Regions from separate parts of the Phyllobacterium sp. RCAM01083 genome, predicted to be linked through region 3. Evidence: riboswitches for the same ligand, from Rfam matches in the RefSeq annotation. Region 3 holds a riboswitch; each other region holds the start of a gene.

Region 1 (4,276 bases), on a different contig from region 3:
GTGGCCGGTCTCGAACAGCATCGTCAAAATCCGGCGCCAGAGATCCAGTGCCCGCACGGTGCGGAAGACACGGATTTCCCCGCGTGCGGCCTTGGCTTCATAGGCCTCGTAGGCGGATTTGAATGCCGCGCCATAGAGGTCGTGCAAATCCGGCGTCTCGTCGGGTGAGAACAGGGTCCATGGCTCGTCCGCCTCGACGCGGCTCATGAACAGGTCAGGCACCCAGTTGGCAGTGTTCATGTCATGGGTGCGGCGGCGGTCGTCACCGGTATTCTTGCGCAGATCGAGGAACTCCTCGATGTCGACATGCCAGGTCTCGAGATAGGCGCAGACCGCGCCCTTGCGCTTGCCGCCCTGATTGACCGCGATGGCCGTATCATTGGCCACTTTCAGGAACGGTACAACGCCCTGGCTTTCACCGTTGGTTCCCTTGATATGGGCGCCAAGGCCACGCACGGGCGTCCAGTCATTGCCAAGACCGCCGGAATATTTTGCCAGAAGCGCATTGTCCTTCACCGCCTTGAAGATGCCATCGAGATCGTCGGCGACGGTGGTCAGGAAGCAGGAGGACAGCTGCGGGCGCAACGTGCCCGAATTGAACAAGGTCGGGGTGGAAGCCATGAAGTCGAACGACGACAGCAGATCGTAGAATTCGATGGCGCGTGCTTCCCGGTCGATCTCACGGGTGGCGAGGCCCATGGCAACGCGCATCAGGAAGGCCTGTGGCAGTTCGAACCGGATACCGCGTGTCTGCTGGAGATAACGATCATACAATGTCTGCAGGCCAAGATACTGGAACTGCAGGTCGCGTTCCGGCTTCAGAGCGGCTGATATTTTCCGCAGGTCGAAGCGGGCGAGTTCCGGATCGAGCAGTTCGGCTTCAATGCCGGCCTTCACATAGGCGGGGAAATAATCGGCGTATCGCTCCGCCATTTCATGCTGGGTCGCCTGTTCGGGCCTGCCGAAGACAAAGCTCAAGGCTTCGCGGCGCAGTTTGTCGAGAAGCAGCCGCGCGGTGACAAAGGAATAGTTCGGTTCTGTTTCAACGAGTGTGCGTGCAGCCAGAATGGGCGCAAGCGACAATTCATCGAGCGTGATACCGTCGTAAAGATTGCGCTGGGTTTCGCTGAGGATCGGTGCGGCGCTGACCCCCTCAAGTCCTTCACAGGCTTCATCGATGATGCGGGCGAGGCGCGCCGCATCGAGCGGTGCCCTGGTTCCGTCGAGGAGCGTAACGCTCAGCGACGGGCCGGTTGTGGCCACGGGTTCCACCAGTTTTGCGCGTTCTCTCGCGCGTTCTTCCCGATAGAGCACGTAAGCACGCGCAACCTTGTGGTTTTCGCTGCGCATGAGGGCAAGTTCGACCTGATCCTGCACATCCTCGATGTGGAACAGACGGCCTTCACTGCTGCGGCGCTTCAATGTTGTCACGATGTCGGCGGTCAAGCCTTCGACGACATCGTGCACACGGCGCGAACCGGCAGCGACATTACCTTCGACGGCGAGGAAGGCTTTGGTGAGAGCAACGGTGATTTTCAGCGGGTCGAAGGGCGTGACCGAGCCATTGCGGCGAATGACGCGATAGCCGGGCTCGCTGGATGATGGCAGCAATTCGGCGGGACGAACCGGCGACTGACCGTCGACGCGGGTGGTTTGAAGAGAAAGAGACATGTGCTTATACCCCAAATGTTGGGGGCAAAGGTCGAGCGCACGCGTGCAAGAATCCGGTCAGCTTGCGGCCGACCATTGCAAGCGACACACCGGGACACCCCGCCCGTGGACGTTCATCATGTCATGGCAGGTCTCCTGGCTCACAGGTCGACGCTGGTGTCGGCCTTCCCGAAGCGCGGCTCCAGTGGCATTGTCGACAACAACTCGCTGTTTACAGTTGCGGGGGCAGCGCCGGTATCAATGTCCAGGACATTTCACCGGCTTCCCTCTTAGCTCCCGGTCTTGCGACTCGGGGAGAACCATAACATCTATATTTAGTATCAAATCACCGTTTTTAGTCAATAGGTGGATGGCGGCATCTTCACTTGCTCAGAACACTGCGGATTGCGGCAAGACGAACGGCACGGATTTTCCGGGCAGACCGCCCACCTTGAGCGCACATTCATAGACGCGCAGGATGCGGTCATCGGTCAAGACCTCCATGGGGGTGCCCACAGAATCGGCCCTCCCCCTGTGCATGACCACCACCCGGTCGGCAAACATGGAGGTGAGGTTGAGGTCATGCAGGATCGCGATGACCCCGCCACCGCGATCGGCAAAGTCGCGGGCAATCTGCATGATGATCAGCTGATGTTTGATATCGAGGCTCGATACCGGCTCATCGAGGAACAGAAAGCGCGGCTGGCCGTCGAGCACCGGCTGCCAGACCTGGCAGAGGACGCGCGCCAGTTGCACCCGCTGCTGCTCGCCGCCGGAGAGTTCCTGATAGAACCGCCCGCCGAAACCCGCGAGGTCAACGCGCTCAAGCGCTTCATCGGGCAGTGTGTCCACGTTGTGGCGCGAAACACCGGAGCGGCCGCTGGTCATGCCCAGCTTGACGATCTCACGCACGGTAAACGGGAAGGACAGCGAGGTGGATTGCGGCAGGATCGCCCGCATGGTTGCCATCTGCCAGAGCTTCAGCCGGTCGATCGGCGTGCCGTTGATGCTGATGACGCCCTCATGCGGCAGATCACCGGAGAGTGCGCGCATCAGGGTCGTTTTGCCTGACCCGTTGGGGCCGACGATAACTGTGAATGCGCCGGCCTGCGCATCAAAGGATACGTCCTCGACGATTCTGTTTCGGCCGAGGGATACGAAGACATCGGAAACACGGATCATGGTCAGAGGTCCAGAATGCCGCGGCGGCGCAGCAATATCCACAGGAAGAACGGTGCGCCGACGGCTGCCGTGACGATGCCGATCGGCAGTTCCGATGGCGCAACAATCGTTCGGCTGACCGCATCGGCAATCAGCAGCAGGCTGGCGCCAAGGAGGGCGGCGGCCGGCAGGAGATAGCGATGATCGGGACCGATCACGAGGCGCAGCAGATGCGGAACGACGACGCCGACAAAGCCGATGCCGCCACTGACCGCAACCGATGCGCCGGTGGCCGCAGCGACGGTGACAATGGCAATGCGTTTGAACCGCTGCACCGGGATGCCGAGATGGCTGGCCGATGCTTCCCCGAGGGCGAGCCCGTTGAGGCCGCGGGCGAGGAACGGTGAAATGACGAGGGCGAGCGCAATGAGCGGGCCTGATGCGGCGATCTTGACCCAATTGGCTCCCGCCAGCGATCCCAGCCCCCAGAATGTCAGATCGCGCAACTGTTTGTCGTCGGCGACATAGACCAGGACACCGATATAGGCGGCGGCCATGGCGCCGAGCGCAATACCGGCGAGCAGCATGGTGGCGATGGATGTCTGCCCGCGCCGCGTCGCGACGTGGTAGAGGATGAGCGTGAAGATGAGGGCGCCGAAGAAAGCGGCGAGCGGCAAGGCATAGAGACTGAACAGGGCGATCACCGGGGCGAGGAAGGTTCCGCCGAGAACGATGATGCTGACCGCGCCAAGCCCGGCGCCCGCCGAGACGCCGACGATGCCGGGGTCGGCCAGCGGATTGCGGAACAATCCCTGCATGACCGCGCCCGATACGGCGAGCGACGCGCCGATCAGCGCGCCGAGAATGACGCGGGGCAAGCGGATATCGTAAATGATGATGCGGTCGCGGACGGAGAGCGCATTGTCCGTGGTGTCGGATCCAGCAATCAGGGACTTCACGACGGAGAGGACAGATGCATCGGATGCACCAAAGGCAAGGCTGAAAAGGACTGTGGCAACGAGCGCCACGCACAGGCAGGCAATGACCATGCGCGCAAACGCCGACCGGTCACCCTCCGGGCGCAGTCTGCTGCCGCCCTGTGCGGAAGCAAGGACGGCAGGTTTTCTCAAGACGGTCTCACTCATTTGCCGAGTTCGTTGCCGTAAATGGCTTCTGCCAGCTCGTGAATTGCCTTGGGCGCACGCGGCCCGAAGCCCAGCAGATACTGACCACTCATGCGGATGATCTTCTTGTCCTTGCCGGCGGGCGTTGCGGCAATCGCCGTATTGGCAAGAAGGTCGGCATTGTCGGACGCATGGTCACCACCGCGGTCCATGACCAGAATGACGTCGGGTTTGGCCGTGATGATCGCTTCGTCCGTCAATGGCTTGTATCCGGGATATTCCGTGATCGCATTGTCGGCACCGGCCAGTGCGATGATCCCATTGGCTGCCGTTTTGGTGCC
Region 2 (4,276 bases), 850 kb from region 3:
CCGGATTGGCCGGCATATCGACACCGGTCCCTGGCCCGTAGAAAAAGCCGTAGCGCAGGACAATGCCCTCCATGCCGGGCTCGTTCAACACGGCCTGTTCCATGGCCGCGACACCGGCAACGGTCGTTGCACGGGGTTCTTCCGCGTGCAGATCAAGCGGATCCGTTTCGATGAACACACCGGGTTTCGGTGCGTAGGCCCAGGCTATACTCTGCGCGATAATACGCCCGACACCCGCAGCTTTTGCCGCCTGTACGAGATTAGCGGTTCCCTCGCTGCGGATGCGGGCATTGCGGCTGATGAAATCCTTCATCGCCGCAGGACTGACACCGTGCGGCAAATCCGTGAGCTGATGTATGATCACATCGGGCTCGGCCTCAGCCACAACGGATTTGAGTTTTTCGGCATCAAAAACATCGACAATGGCCGGCTCAACCCCGATCTGGCGCAAGGAAGCGGCCTTCTCGGCGCTTCGCGTGGTGCCGGTCACCACATATCCGGCCTCCACCAACAGCGGTGCGAGCCGCCTGCCAACCGCGCCGCTGGCGCCTGCGAGAAAGATATTCCTGATCATGTGCCAGTCTCCTGTCATTGCCTGCAATTGGTCTTGCGCCACCAAGACGAGACAGCCCAATCGAACGTGACTTGCCCCTCACATTTTTCGACCTAGACGGGTTCGAGCATGCCAAACCAGGCAACCAGCCCGAGCACGACAATGCCCAGTGCGATCTCCGTCAGGGTTCCGAGCCGTATGGCGCGTATGGAACCTGCCTCGCTGGTGCGCATGCGCGGAACGAAAACATACCGGTTGATCAGGGCCAGTCCGGTCAGCACCACAACCAGAATGATCTTCAGCGCCAGCAAGGCCTGATAGAGGGATGTCCAATCAGCCGGCAGACGTCGAAGGACGAGCGTGGTATTGACCACGCCGGATGCGATCACCAGTGCGACGGCCGCATGACCGGCCGACGAAAACCGCATCAGCGCCGTTTGCGCAGTCACACGCCATTCCGCCTGGCGCAACCGGCCAAGGATCAGCACGACCGGTATCAGCGCGCCGATCCACGCGCCGCCCGAGAGCACATGCACCATATCGTTAAAACGGTGGGCCGCGCCGATCCAGCCCTCCCGCATTGTGGCATGGCCGGAAAATGCCAGGCTTGCCAGAAGCAGCCCCGAAGCCATGGCAAGAGCGATGGACGCGCGGCGTGGCGAGAGAGCCAATGCGGGCAACAAAAGCAGGGCCGCCGCGACCTGTATCGCCCAGCCGCGGCCGACGCTTGTCTCAAGCAGCACGTCGCGGATGGTTCCGAGATCGACGGCATCGCTCCAGCCCTGCCCGATCATTCCAGCCTGCAGCGGCAGAGCGGCAAAGATCGTTCCGATAGCCAGAAAGACCGCGATCCCGCTCGCAGGACGCAGGCGCTCCCCGATCTCCAGCGCCAGGGGTTTGGGCACAAGCAGTGCGAGATAGGCAAACGCGCCCCACAGGAACATCGTGGACGTATTGTGCACGAACCTGCACAGAACAAGCGTGGTCTCCAACCCCATCAGGGTTTGACGGTGAATGTATAGCTGCCCTTGGTCTTGTGACCGTCGGTGGAAAGTGCGGTCCAGTTCACGGTATATTCCCCCGACGCGAGGGGGGCCGACAGCGGAATAACCAGTGTCTTGTGGTCGTTGATCGACAGTTTGGCCTGTCCCGTCGATATGGTCGCCTTGCCCGGGCCAGTGATCGTTGCACCTGAGAATTTCAGGTTCAAACCCTCGGAAAATGTCAGATCGATCTCGACGGGCGAGACCTTCACGATGGCGTTTTCGGCCGGAACTGCCGATTCAAGATGGGCGTGCGCCAATACCTGCCCCAACAGGCCGGCATTAAGGACCGTTGCGACAGCAAAAATACGAATGAGCCGTGACATGAGAACTCCTGTGAGCGGGCGGATTTGACGGATCCGGAGAAAGGGTGCGACCGCGCGGCGAAAGCTAAGCCTGATTTTTGCCGGGATCATGGCAGAATCCCTGTGGGATGCGGCGGCACGCAGGCGGCAGCGCGAAGCATCCACCGGCGGCCGTCGCTGCTCATTTCCGTACAGCTGCGCGGCTCGACATCGATGCGCCAGAATGCGGAATCCGGTGCCTGCAACACGCTCAGAACAGCGGCACGAATGACGGAAGCGTGCGTCACCACGATTGTGTGACCGCCATCATGCATATGCGCGCTCATCCAATCTGCAATCCTGACGAGAAAATCATGGATGGATTCGCCGCCATGCGGGGCCGAGGCGGGATTGTTCATCCAGTCCGTTACATCGTCCGGGTGAGCTTCGTGGACAGCGGCGAGTGTCCTCCCCGCCCATTTCCCGTAATCGATATCCGCCAACGCCGCATCGACAACGGATACCAGACCCAGGGCATCGGCGGTTTGCCGGGCGCGCAGCGCCGGACTGATCAAAACACGGTGCGCACGGCGCAAATGCCCGGCAATAGCCTGCAGGTTTTGGGCTTCCCCGGGTTCAAGCGCTTCGTCGGCGGGGAAAGCACCTGTGCGGACCGCCGGTGTGGCGCCATGGCAAACAAGGGTCAACCGCGTGGCTCTGGTCAAAATATCCCTCAAAACCCTCAGGAAAAAACCGGAAACAGCCTGCAGACCGTTCATTGACAGTCTGCGGCGCGCACAGATATAACCGTGCTGTTGCGAGTTTGGAAGCCGGTGAAATTCCGGAGCGGTCGCGCCACTGTAATTAATCAGTCCTTTTTCACTGATTGAAAGCCAGACCCTGGCCGCAACATCATTTATTCCGTTAGTGAACGCGTCATTCTGGGAGAAAATTCATGTCCGATATCGCTCTTACGCCGTCAGCAGGCGTCACGCCCATTCCTCTTGGCGAAGTCTTGCCCTGGGCCATTTTCGGCGGGCTGATCATGCTGCTCGCAATCTATTTCATTGGTGCGGAAGAAGGTGCGATGTCGCTCTTCTCGGGCATGTATGTGCACGAATTCGTTCATGACGGCCGCCATCTCCTCGGTTTTCCCTGCCACTGAGGAAACAAAACAATGACAAGAGATCTTTTGATCCGCGGCATGATCGCAGGGGTCATCGCAGGGTTATTGGCGTTCGGGTTTGCCCGGGTGTTCGGTGAACCGCAGGTTGATCATGCCATTGCCTTCGAGGAAAAGATGAGCCAGGCGGCCGGCGCAGCGGCTGAACCGGAGCTTGTCACGCGGGCGACACAGGCCGGCATCGGCCTGTTTACCGGCCTTGTCGTCTACAGTGCCGCGCTTGGCGGATTGTTCTCCCTGGTCTTTGCCTTTGTGCATGGCCGGGTCAGTTCCCTCAGCCCGCGCAGTACGGCGGCCCTGCTGGCGCTCGCAGGTTTTGTGGCAATTGTTCTCGTTCCCTGCATCAAGTACCCGATGAATCCGCCTGCGGTTGGCAGCCCGGATACCATCGGGGCCAGAACGGAACTGTTCTTCGTCATGCTGGTGGTTTCGCTCGGTGCCCTTGCGGCGGCTGTGGGTCTGGCAAAGCGCCTTTATGCCCAGCACGGCGCATGGAACGCGACATTGATGGCCGGTGCCGCCTATGTCGTGTTCATTGCGCTGGTGCAATACGCGCTTCCCGCCATCAATGAAGTTCCCGAACAGTTCTCACCGACCGTTCTCTGGAACTTCCGCGTCGCATCGCTGGGCATCCATGTGATCGTCTGGACAACGCTTGGTCTGCTCTTCGGCGCTTTGGCTCAACGGGTTCTGGCCGGACAGCGTCCGCGCTATCGCCTGCATGCGGCACGCTGAGCGCAGTCGCGCCATTCCTGAACGCCCGCGGGCGTTCAGGCTTCCGCTGCCGATGGGACTGTCATGAGACCGCAACGCTTCGATATCCCCATGGGATGCCCGGGAGGCTGGCTTCTGGCTCTGCTCTCATGCTTGTTCATGCTGCAAACCGAAAGCGGCTGGGCGCACCGCAGCAGCGCCGGTACCGATACATCGGGCATTTCCATTCCAAGCCTGTCCCATGGTGAAATGGCGGTTATCGCCGACTACCGCAAGCCGATCCTCGATCTGGCGGCCCGCATGACCCGCACCGATGAGAAATTCCGGCGGCTGCTGAACTACACCAATATCCAATACAGCTATTGTCTCTGGGGCATTGTCCCCGGCAGCATCGCGGATGAGCAAAGCCCGTTCAATGCCTGTTCGCACGCCTATCTTGCTGCGACGAAGGCTGTGCTTGTGTATATGCGTGACATGCCTGAACACCGGGACGCCGTCA
Region 3 (4,276 bases):
CGGCACGGCGGGATTGGCGGAAAAAGCTCATCAGACACTCTCCGTTACGCGGGAGGTTAAAGCGGGATCAGCGATCAGCAGGCGTGGGTCGCGTGCCAACCACAGTTTGACGGTCAGTTTGTCTTTGTCTTTTGGTTCGAGTTCGATGCTGTTTTCCAGCGCCAGCCCGGCCTCGGTCAGCCAGTCACGCATCTGGTTGTCGTTGAAGCCAAGCCGTATATGCGCATGGCTGTCCCGCAGGAATTCAAGATCGTGCGGGGCGAAATCGACGATCAGCATGCGCCCGCCCGCACGCAAGGCGCGTGCGGCCTCGCGAATGGCCTCGGCAGGATTGTCGAGGAAGTGCAGCACCTGATGAACGGTCACCAGATCGAAGGACTCCCGGTCAACCGGCAGCGAATAGACATCGCCCTGGCGGACCTGCGCATTGGTGATGCCCGACCGGTCAAGATTGGAGCGGGCAATGGTCAGCATGTCGCGATTGATATCGATGCCGACACCGCGCACGTAAAGCGGGGCAAACAGTTCAAGAAGACGGCCGGTGCCGGTGCCCACGTCAAGCATCGCCTGGAACGGCGTGCGCCCGATGATCTTCGTCAGCGCGGCTTCCACCGCGCCATCCGGCACATGCAGCGAACGGATAGCGTCCCAGCTGGTGGCATTGGCACTGAAATAGGCGGCGGCCCGCTCACGGCGCTGCAGCTTCACCGAGCCGAGCCGCTCGATATCACGCTCCAGCAATGGATCGGACACATCAAGACGATCAAGCAGGATTCGGGCGATATCGCCAACCACCAGGGATTCAGCGAGGCGGAAATAGGCCCAGGACCCCTCCTGATAACGGTTGATCAGATTGGCTTCGAACAGCAGCTTGAGATGGCGGGAGACGCGCGGCTGCGACTGCCCGAGGATGGAGGTCAGATCGGAAACCGTCAGATCCCCCCGGGACAACAGCGCCAGAATGCGCAGGCGGCTGGGTTCCGCCGCTGCTTTCAGCGTATCGACCATCAGGTCAAGATTGAGATCACGTTTGTCCATCAAGGTATCCTCAAAAGATATAAAGATATGTTTATGTGAGAAATACAGATTTGGCAAGTTTTGTTTTTCCGTTGACGGCAAATTTTGTCGCGTCTGAAATAGGCTGGTATATCGATCAGCGAATCGGCGGGAAGACAGTGCAATGAGTTCAGGAACCAACCGCCAAAGGGCCATCGGCAAGGCGCTGACGCTGCTTTTGCCGGCCGTGCCCTATTCGGATTCCGAGCCCATACGCGCTGCCGCCACGGCACCGCACATGAAAAGCCTGCCGCCACCCATTGCGGTGTGGCTGGCCACGGTCGCCCATGTCCGCCATCTGCACACGGACTACGATGCGCTGCGCGACGAGGGCTATGACAAGGAGTCGGCCCGCTTCTTCGTGCTCGAGGCGATCAACCGGAAATTGACGGAATGGCGGGCGACGCGGCTGCTGGATCCGGACGAGGACGATCCGAGCTGACTTCGGCGCCGGCATTCCACTGATCTTCATAGATGAGCTGGTCCAGCGGCAGCCGTTCGCGCCAGCCGCGCTTTTGCAGCTCCGGCTGATCGTAGAGCTGGTCGACATAGCCGATGCAGAGATAGGCGATGATCTCGACATGATCGGGGATGGCCAGAATGCGGCGCATGTCCCGGTCGTGGTAGATGCTGACCCAGCCGACGCCGATGCCTTCCGCCCGCGCCGCCAGCCACAGGTTCTGCACGGCACAGACGGTGCTGTAGACATCCATCTGCCGGTTATGGGTGCGCCCCAGAACGACATCGCCGCCGCGTGTCCGGTCGCAGGTGATGCACAGATTGACCGGCGCCTTCACGATGCCCTCAAGCTTCAGCGACGCGTAGAGCGCCTGGCGCTCGTCGGTGAACATGGCCTTTGCTTCGGCATTGGCGCGGGTAAAGGCCTGATGCACCTCGGCCTTGCGTGCCGCATCGCGGATGAGAATGAAATTCCACGGCTGCATGAACCCCACCGACGGCGCGTGATGGGCGGCATCGAGCAGCCGCAGCAGCACATCGTCGTCGACGGGCCTTGGCAGGAACTGGTCGCGCACATCGCGGCGGGTATGGATGGCTTTGTAGACGGCGGCGCGCTCGTCCGCGGAAAAATCGGCGGCGGCCACGGGACCACAGGCAGAGTCGTGCATCGTTTGCTCCCAACAATGCGAGGGCCAGATTGCCCTGACCCCTGACACCTCCCCGCTGTCCGTGCGGTTTCGGCTATCCGGTCCGGCCGGTCTTCTGACTGAGGTTCACCTGAACCGCGCGCCTTCCGGGTTTCCCCGTGGCAAACTGCGCGGCCCATCCCCTATACAGCGTTGGGCACGTGCCGGATTTGCACCGGCTTCCCGATTCTCCTGCATGCAGGCACCGGACCTGCATTCCATTCGCCACAGATCGGCGAAGGACGCAAGCGTCAGCCGGGATAAATCCATTGCTCCGGCAGGCGCGCATCGATTTTTTCGCCGGAACGGATGATTCCCGGTACTTCAACCCAGACGACGATGCCACGCAGCCGCTTCGACGCCTTGACGAAGTCAAGCGCCGTCGCGGTGTGATCCGCCGTCTGCGCCCGCTCGGCGATGGAACGGCCGGCGACCTTGCACGGCGCGTTCTGCCCGTCGACCTTCAGCGTCACTCCGCCTTCGAAGAACAGCAGCGTGCGCGGCGGCAGCATGGAAAGCGAGGGAATGCCATCGACAACCATGTTGGCACCGATCCATTCGGGTTTGACTTCCGCAAGGCCCATGGCGCTGGCAATCATTGCAAGCTCGTCGGCCGCCAGAACGGAAATATGCCGTTCGTTGCGCATCTCCGTTCCGCGCGGATACCAAGGTTCTCGTCCGCCGGACCGGCGCGTCAGGCCGGCATGATAATCGCCGCGGATGCCTTCAAAGGTGAGATCGAGCGTGTCCGTGGCAGCGGTGACAAAACTGTCTTTCGGCGCCTGGAACAGGCCGCTCACCCGCCCAACAATCTTGCGGGCCGGAAGGATGTCCGTTCTGGTTGCGAAAAGATCTGTCATGACGGCACTCCGGTGAAATCAGCCGCATCTTAGGAAAATTGCTTGTTAAAACCAGCCAATATCACTGATGGAAACGTCAAAATTGGTGATGGGAGGGCGTTGCCGCCCTCCCGGTCGCATCAGCGTGTCAGAGGCTTGTAGCTCGGACGCTTCGGATTGACGCTGTCCGGTCCGAGACGACGGATCTTGTCGTTCTCATAGTCCTGGAAGTTGCCTTCGAACCATTCGACGTGGCTGTCGCCTTCGAAGGCCAGGATGTGCGTCGCCAGCCGGTCGAGGAACATGCGGTCGTGGCTGATGATAACGGCGCAGCCGGCGTATTTTTCCAGCGCGTCTTCCAGAGCCGCCAGCGTTTCGGTGTCAAGATCGTTGGTCGGTTCGTCGAGCAGCAGGACATTGCCGCCGGACTGCAGCATCTTGGCAAGATGCACGCGGTTACGCTGACCGCCGGAGAGATTGCCGACCTTCTGCTGCTGGTCGCCGCCCTTGAAGTTGAACGCCGAGACATAGGCGCGCGAATTCATCTCGTTCTTGCCGATCTTGATGATTTCATTGCCGCCGGAGATTTCTTCCCAGACATTCTTCTCCGCCGCGAGGTGATCGCGGCTCTGGTCGACATAACCGAGATGAACCGTTTCACCGACGCGGATCGAGCCGGAATCCGGCTTTTCCTGTCCGGTGATCATCTTGAACAGCGTGGTCTTACCCGCACCGTTCGGACCGATGATGCCGACAATGCCGCCGGGCGGCAGCTTGAAGGTCAGGTTTTCGATGAGAACGCGGTCGCCGAAGGACTTGGTGAGGTTCTCGGCTTCGATAACCACCTGCCCCAGCCGTTCGCCTGCCGGGATGATGATCTGCGCATCGCCGGGACGCTGCTCATTGGCGGCATCGACCAGCGCGTCATAGGCCTTGATACGGGCTTTCGACTTGGCCTGACGTGCCTTGGGGCTGGCGGAAATCCACTCGCGCTCGCGCTCCAGAGCCTTCTGGCGCGAGTCGTCCTCGCGGCCTTCCTGCTGCATGCGCTTGGCCTTCGCACCGAGATAGGCGGAGTAATTGCCTTCGTAGGGGATGCCGCGGCCGCGGTCGAGCTCGAGAATCCAGCCGGTCACATTGTCGAGGAAGTAGCGATCGTGCGTGATCAGCAGGACGGAGCCGGCATATTCGCGCAGGTGCTTTTCCAGCCAGGCGGTGGTTTCGGCGTCAAGGTGG

The links. A riboswitch is a leader RNA that binds a small molecule or an ion and turns the genes downstream of it on or off. The one in region 3 is predicted to bind cobalamin.
Region 1: linked by a shared signal. The riboswitch ahead of ACZ25R_RS03655 (ribonucleoside-diphosphate reductase subunit alpha) and the one ahead of bluB (5,6-dimethylbenzimidazole synthase) in region 3 are both predicted to bind cobalamin.
Region 2: linked by a shared signal. The riboswitch ahead of ACZ25R_RS12920 (CbtB domain-containing protein) and the one ahead of bluB (5,6-dimethylbenzimidazole synthase) in region 3 are both predicted to bind cobalamin.

What each region holds. Positions count from the first base shown of each region.
Region 1 covers NZ_JBVFZN010000003.1:449,332-453,607, reverse strand. Annotated here, with positions in the region: gene ACZ25R_RS03655 (ribonucleoside-diphosphate reductase subunit alpha) at 1-1,671, opposite strand, end outside; cobalamin riboswitch at 1,780-1,990, opposite strand; gene ACZ25R_RS03650 (heme ABC transporter ATP-binding protein) at 2,041-2,832, opposite strand; gene ACZ25R_RS03645 (FecCD family ABC transporter permease) at 2,835-3,956, opposite strand; gene ACZ25R_RS03640 (heme/hemin ABC transporter substrate-binding protein) at 3,953-4,276, opposite strand, start outside.
Region 2 covers NZ_JBVFZN010000005.1:1,262,467-1,266,742, forward strand. Annotated here, with positions in the region: gene ACZ25R_RS12900 (NAD-dependent epimerase/dehydratase family protein) at 1-574, opposite strand, end outside; gene copD (copper homeostasis membrane protein CopD) at 667-1,551, opposite strand; gene copC (copper homeostasis periplasmic binding protein CopC) at 1,551-1,922, opposite strand; gene ACZ25R_RS12915 (histidine phosphatase family protein) at 2,009-2,605, opposite strand; cobalamin riboswitch at 2,653-2,803, shown strand; gene ACZ25R_RS12920 (CbtB domain-containing protein) at 2,836-3,045, shown strand; gene ACZ25R_RS12925 (CbtA family protein) at 3,058-3,798, shown strand; gene ACZ25R_RS12930 (hypothetical protein) at 3,937-4,276, shown strand, end outside.
Region 3 covers NZ_JBVFZN010000005.1:414,973-419,248, reverse strand. Annotated here, with positions in the region: gene metF (methylenetetrahydrofolate reductase [NAD(P)H]) at 1-31, opposite strand, end outside; gene ACZ25R_RS08710 (ArsR/SmtB family transcription factor) at 31-1,038, opposite strand; gene ACZ25R_RS08705 (DUF2293 domain-containing protein) at 1,181-1,498, shown strand; gene bluB (5,6-dimethylbenzimidazole synthase) at 1,431-2,183, opposite strand; cobalamin riboswitch at 2,251-2,426, opposite strand; gene ACZ25R_RS08695 (MOSC domain-containing protein) at 2,453-3,061, opposite strand; gene ettA (energy-dependent translational throttle protein EttA) at 3,181-4,276, opposite strand, start outside.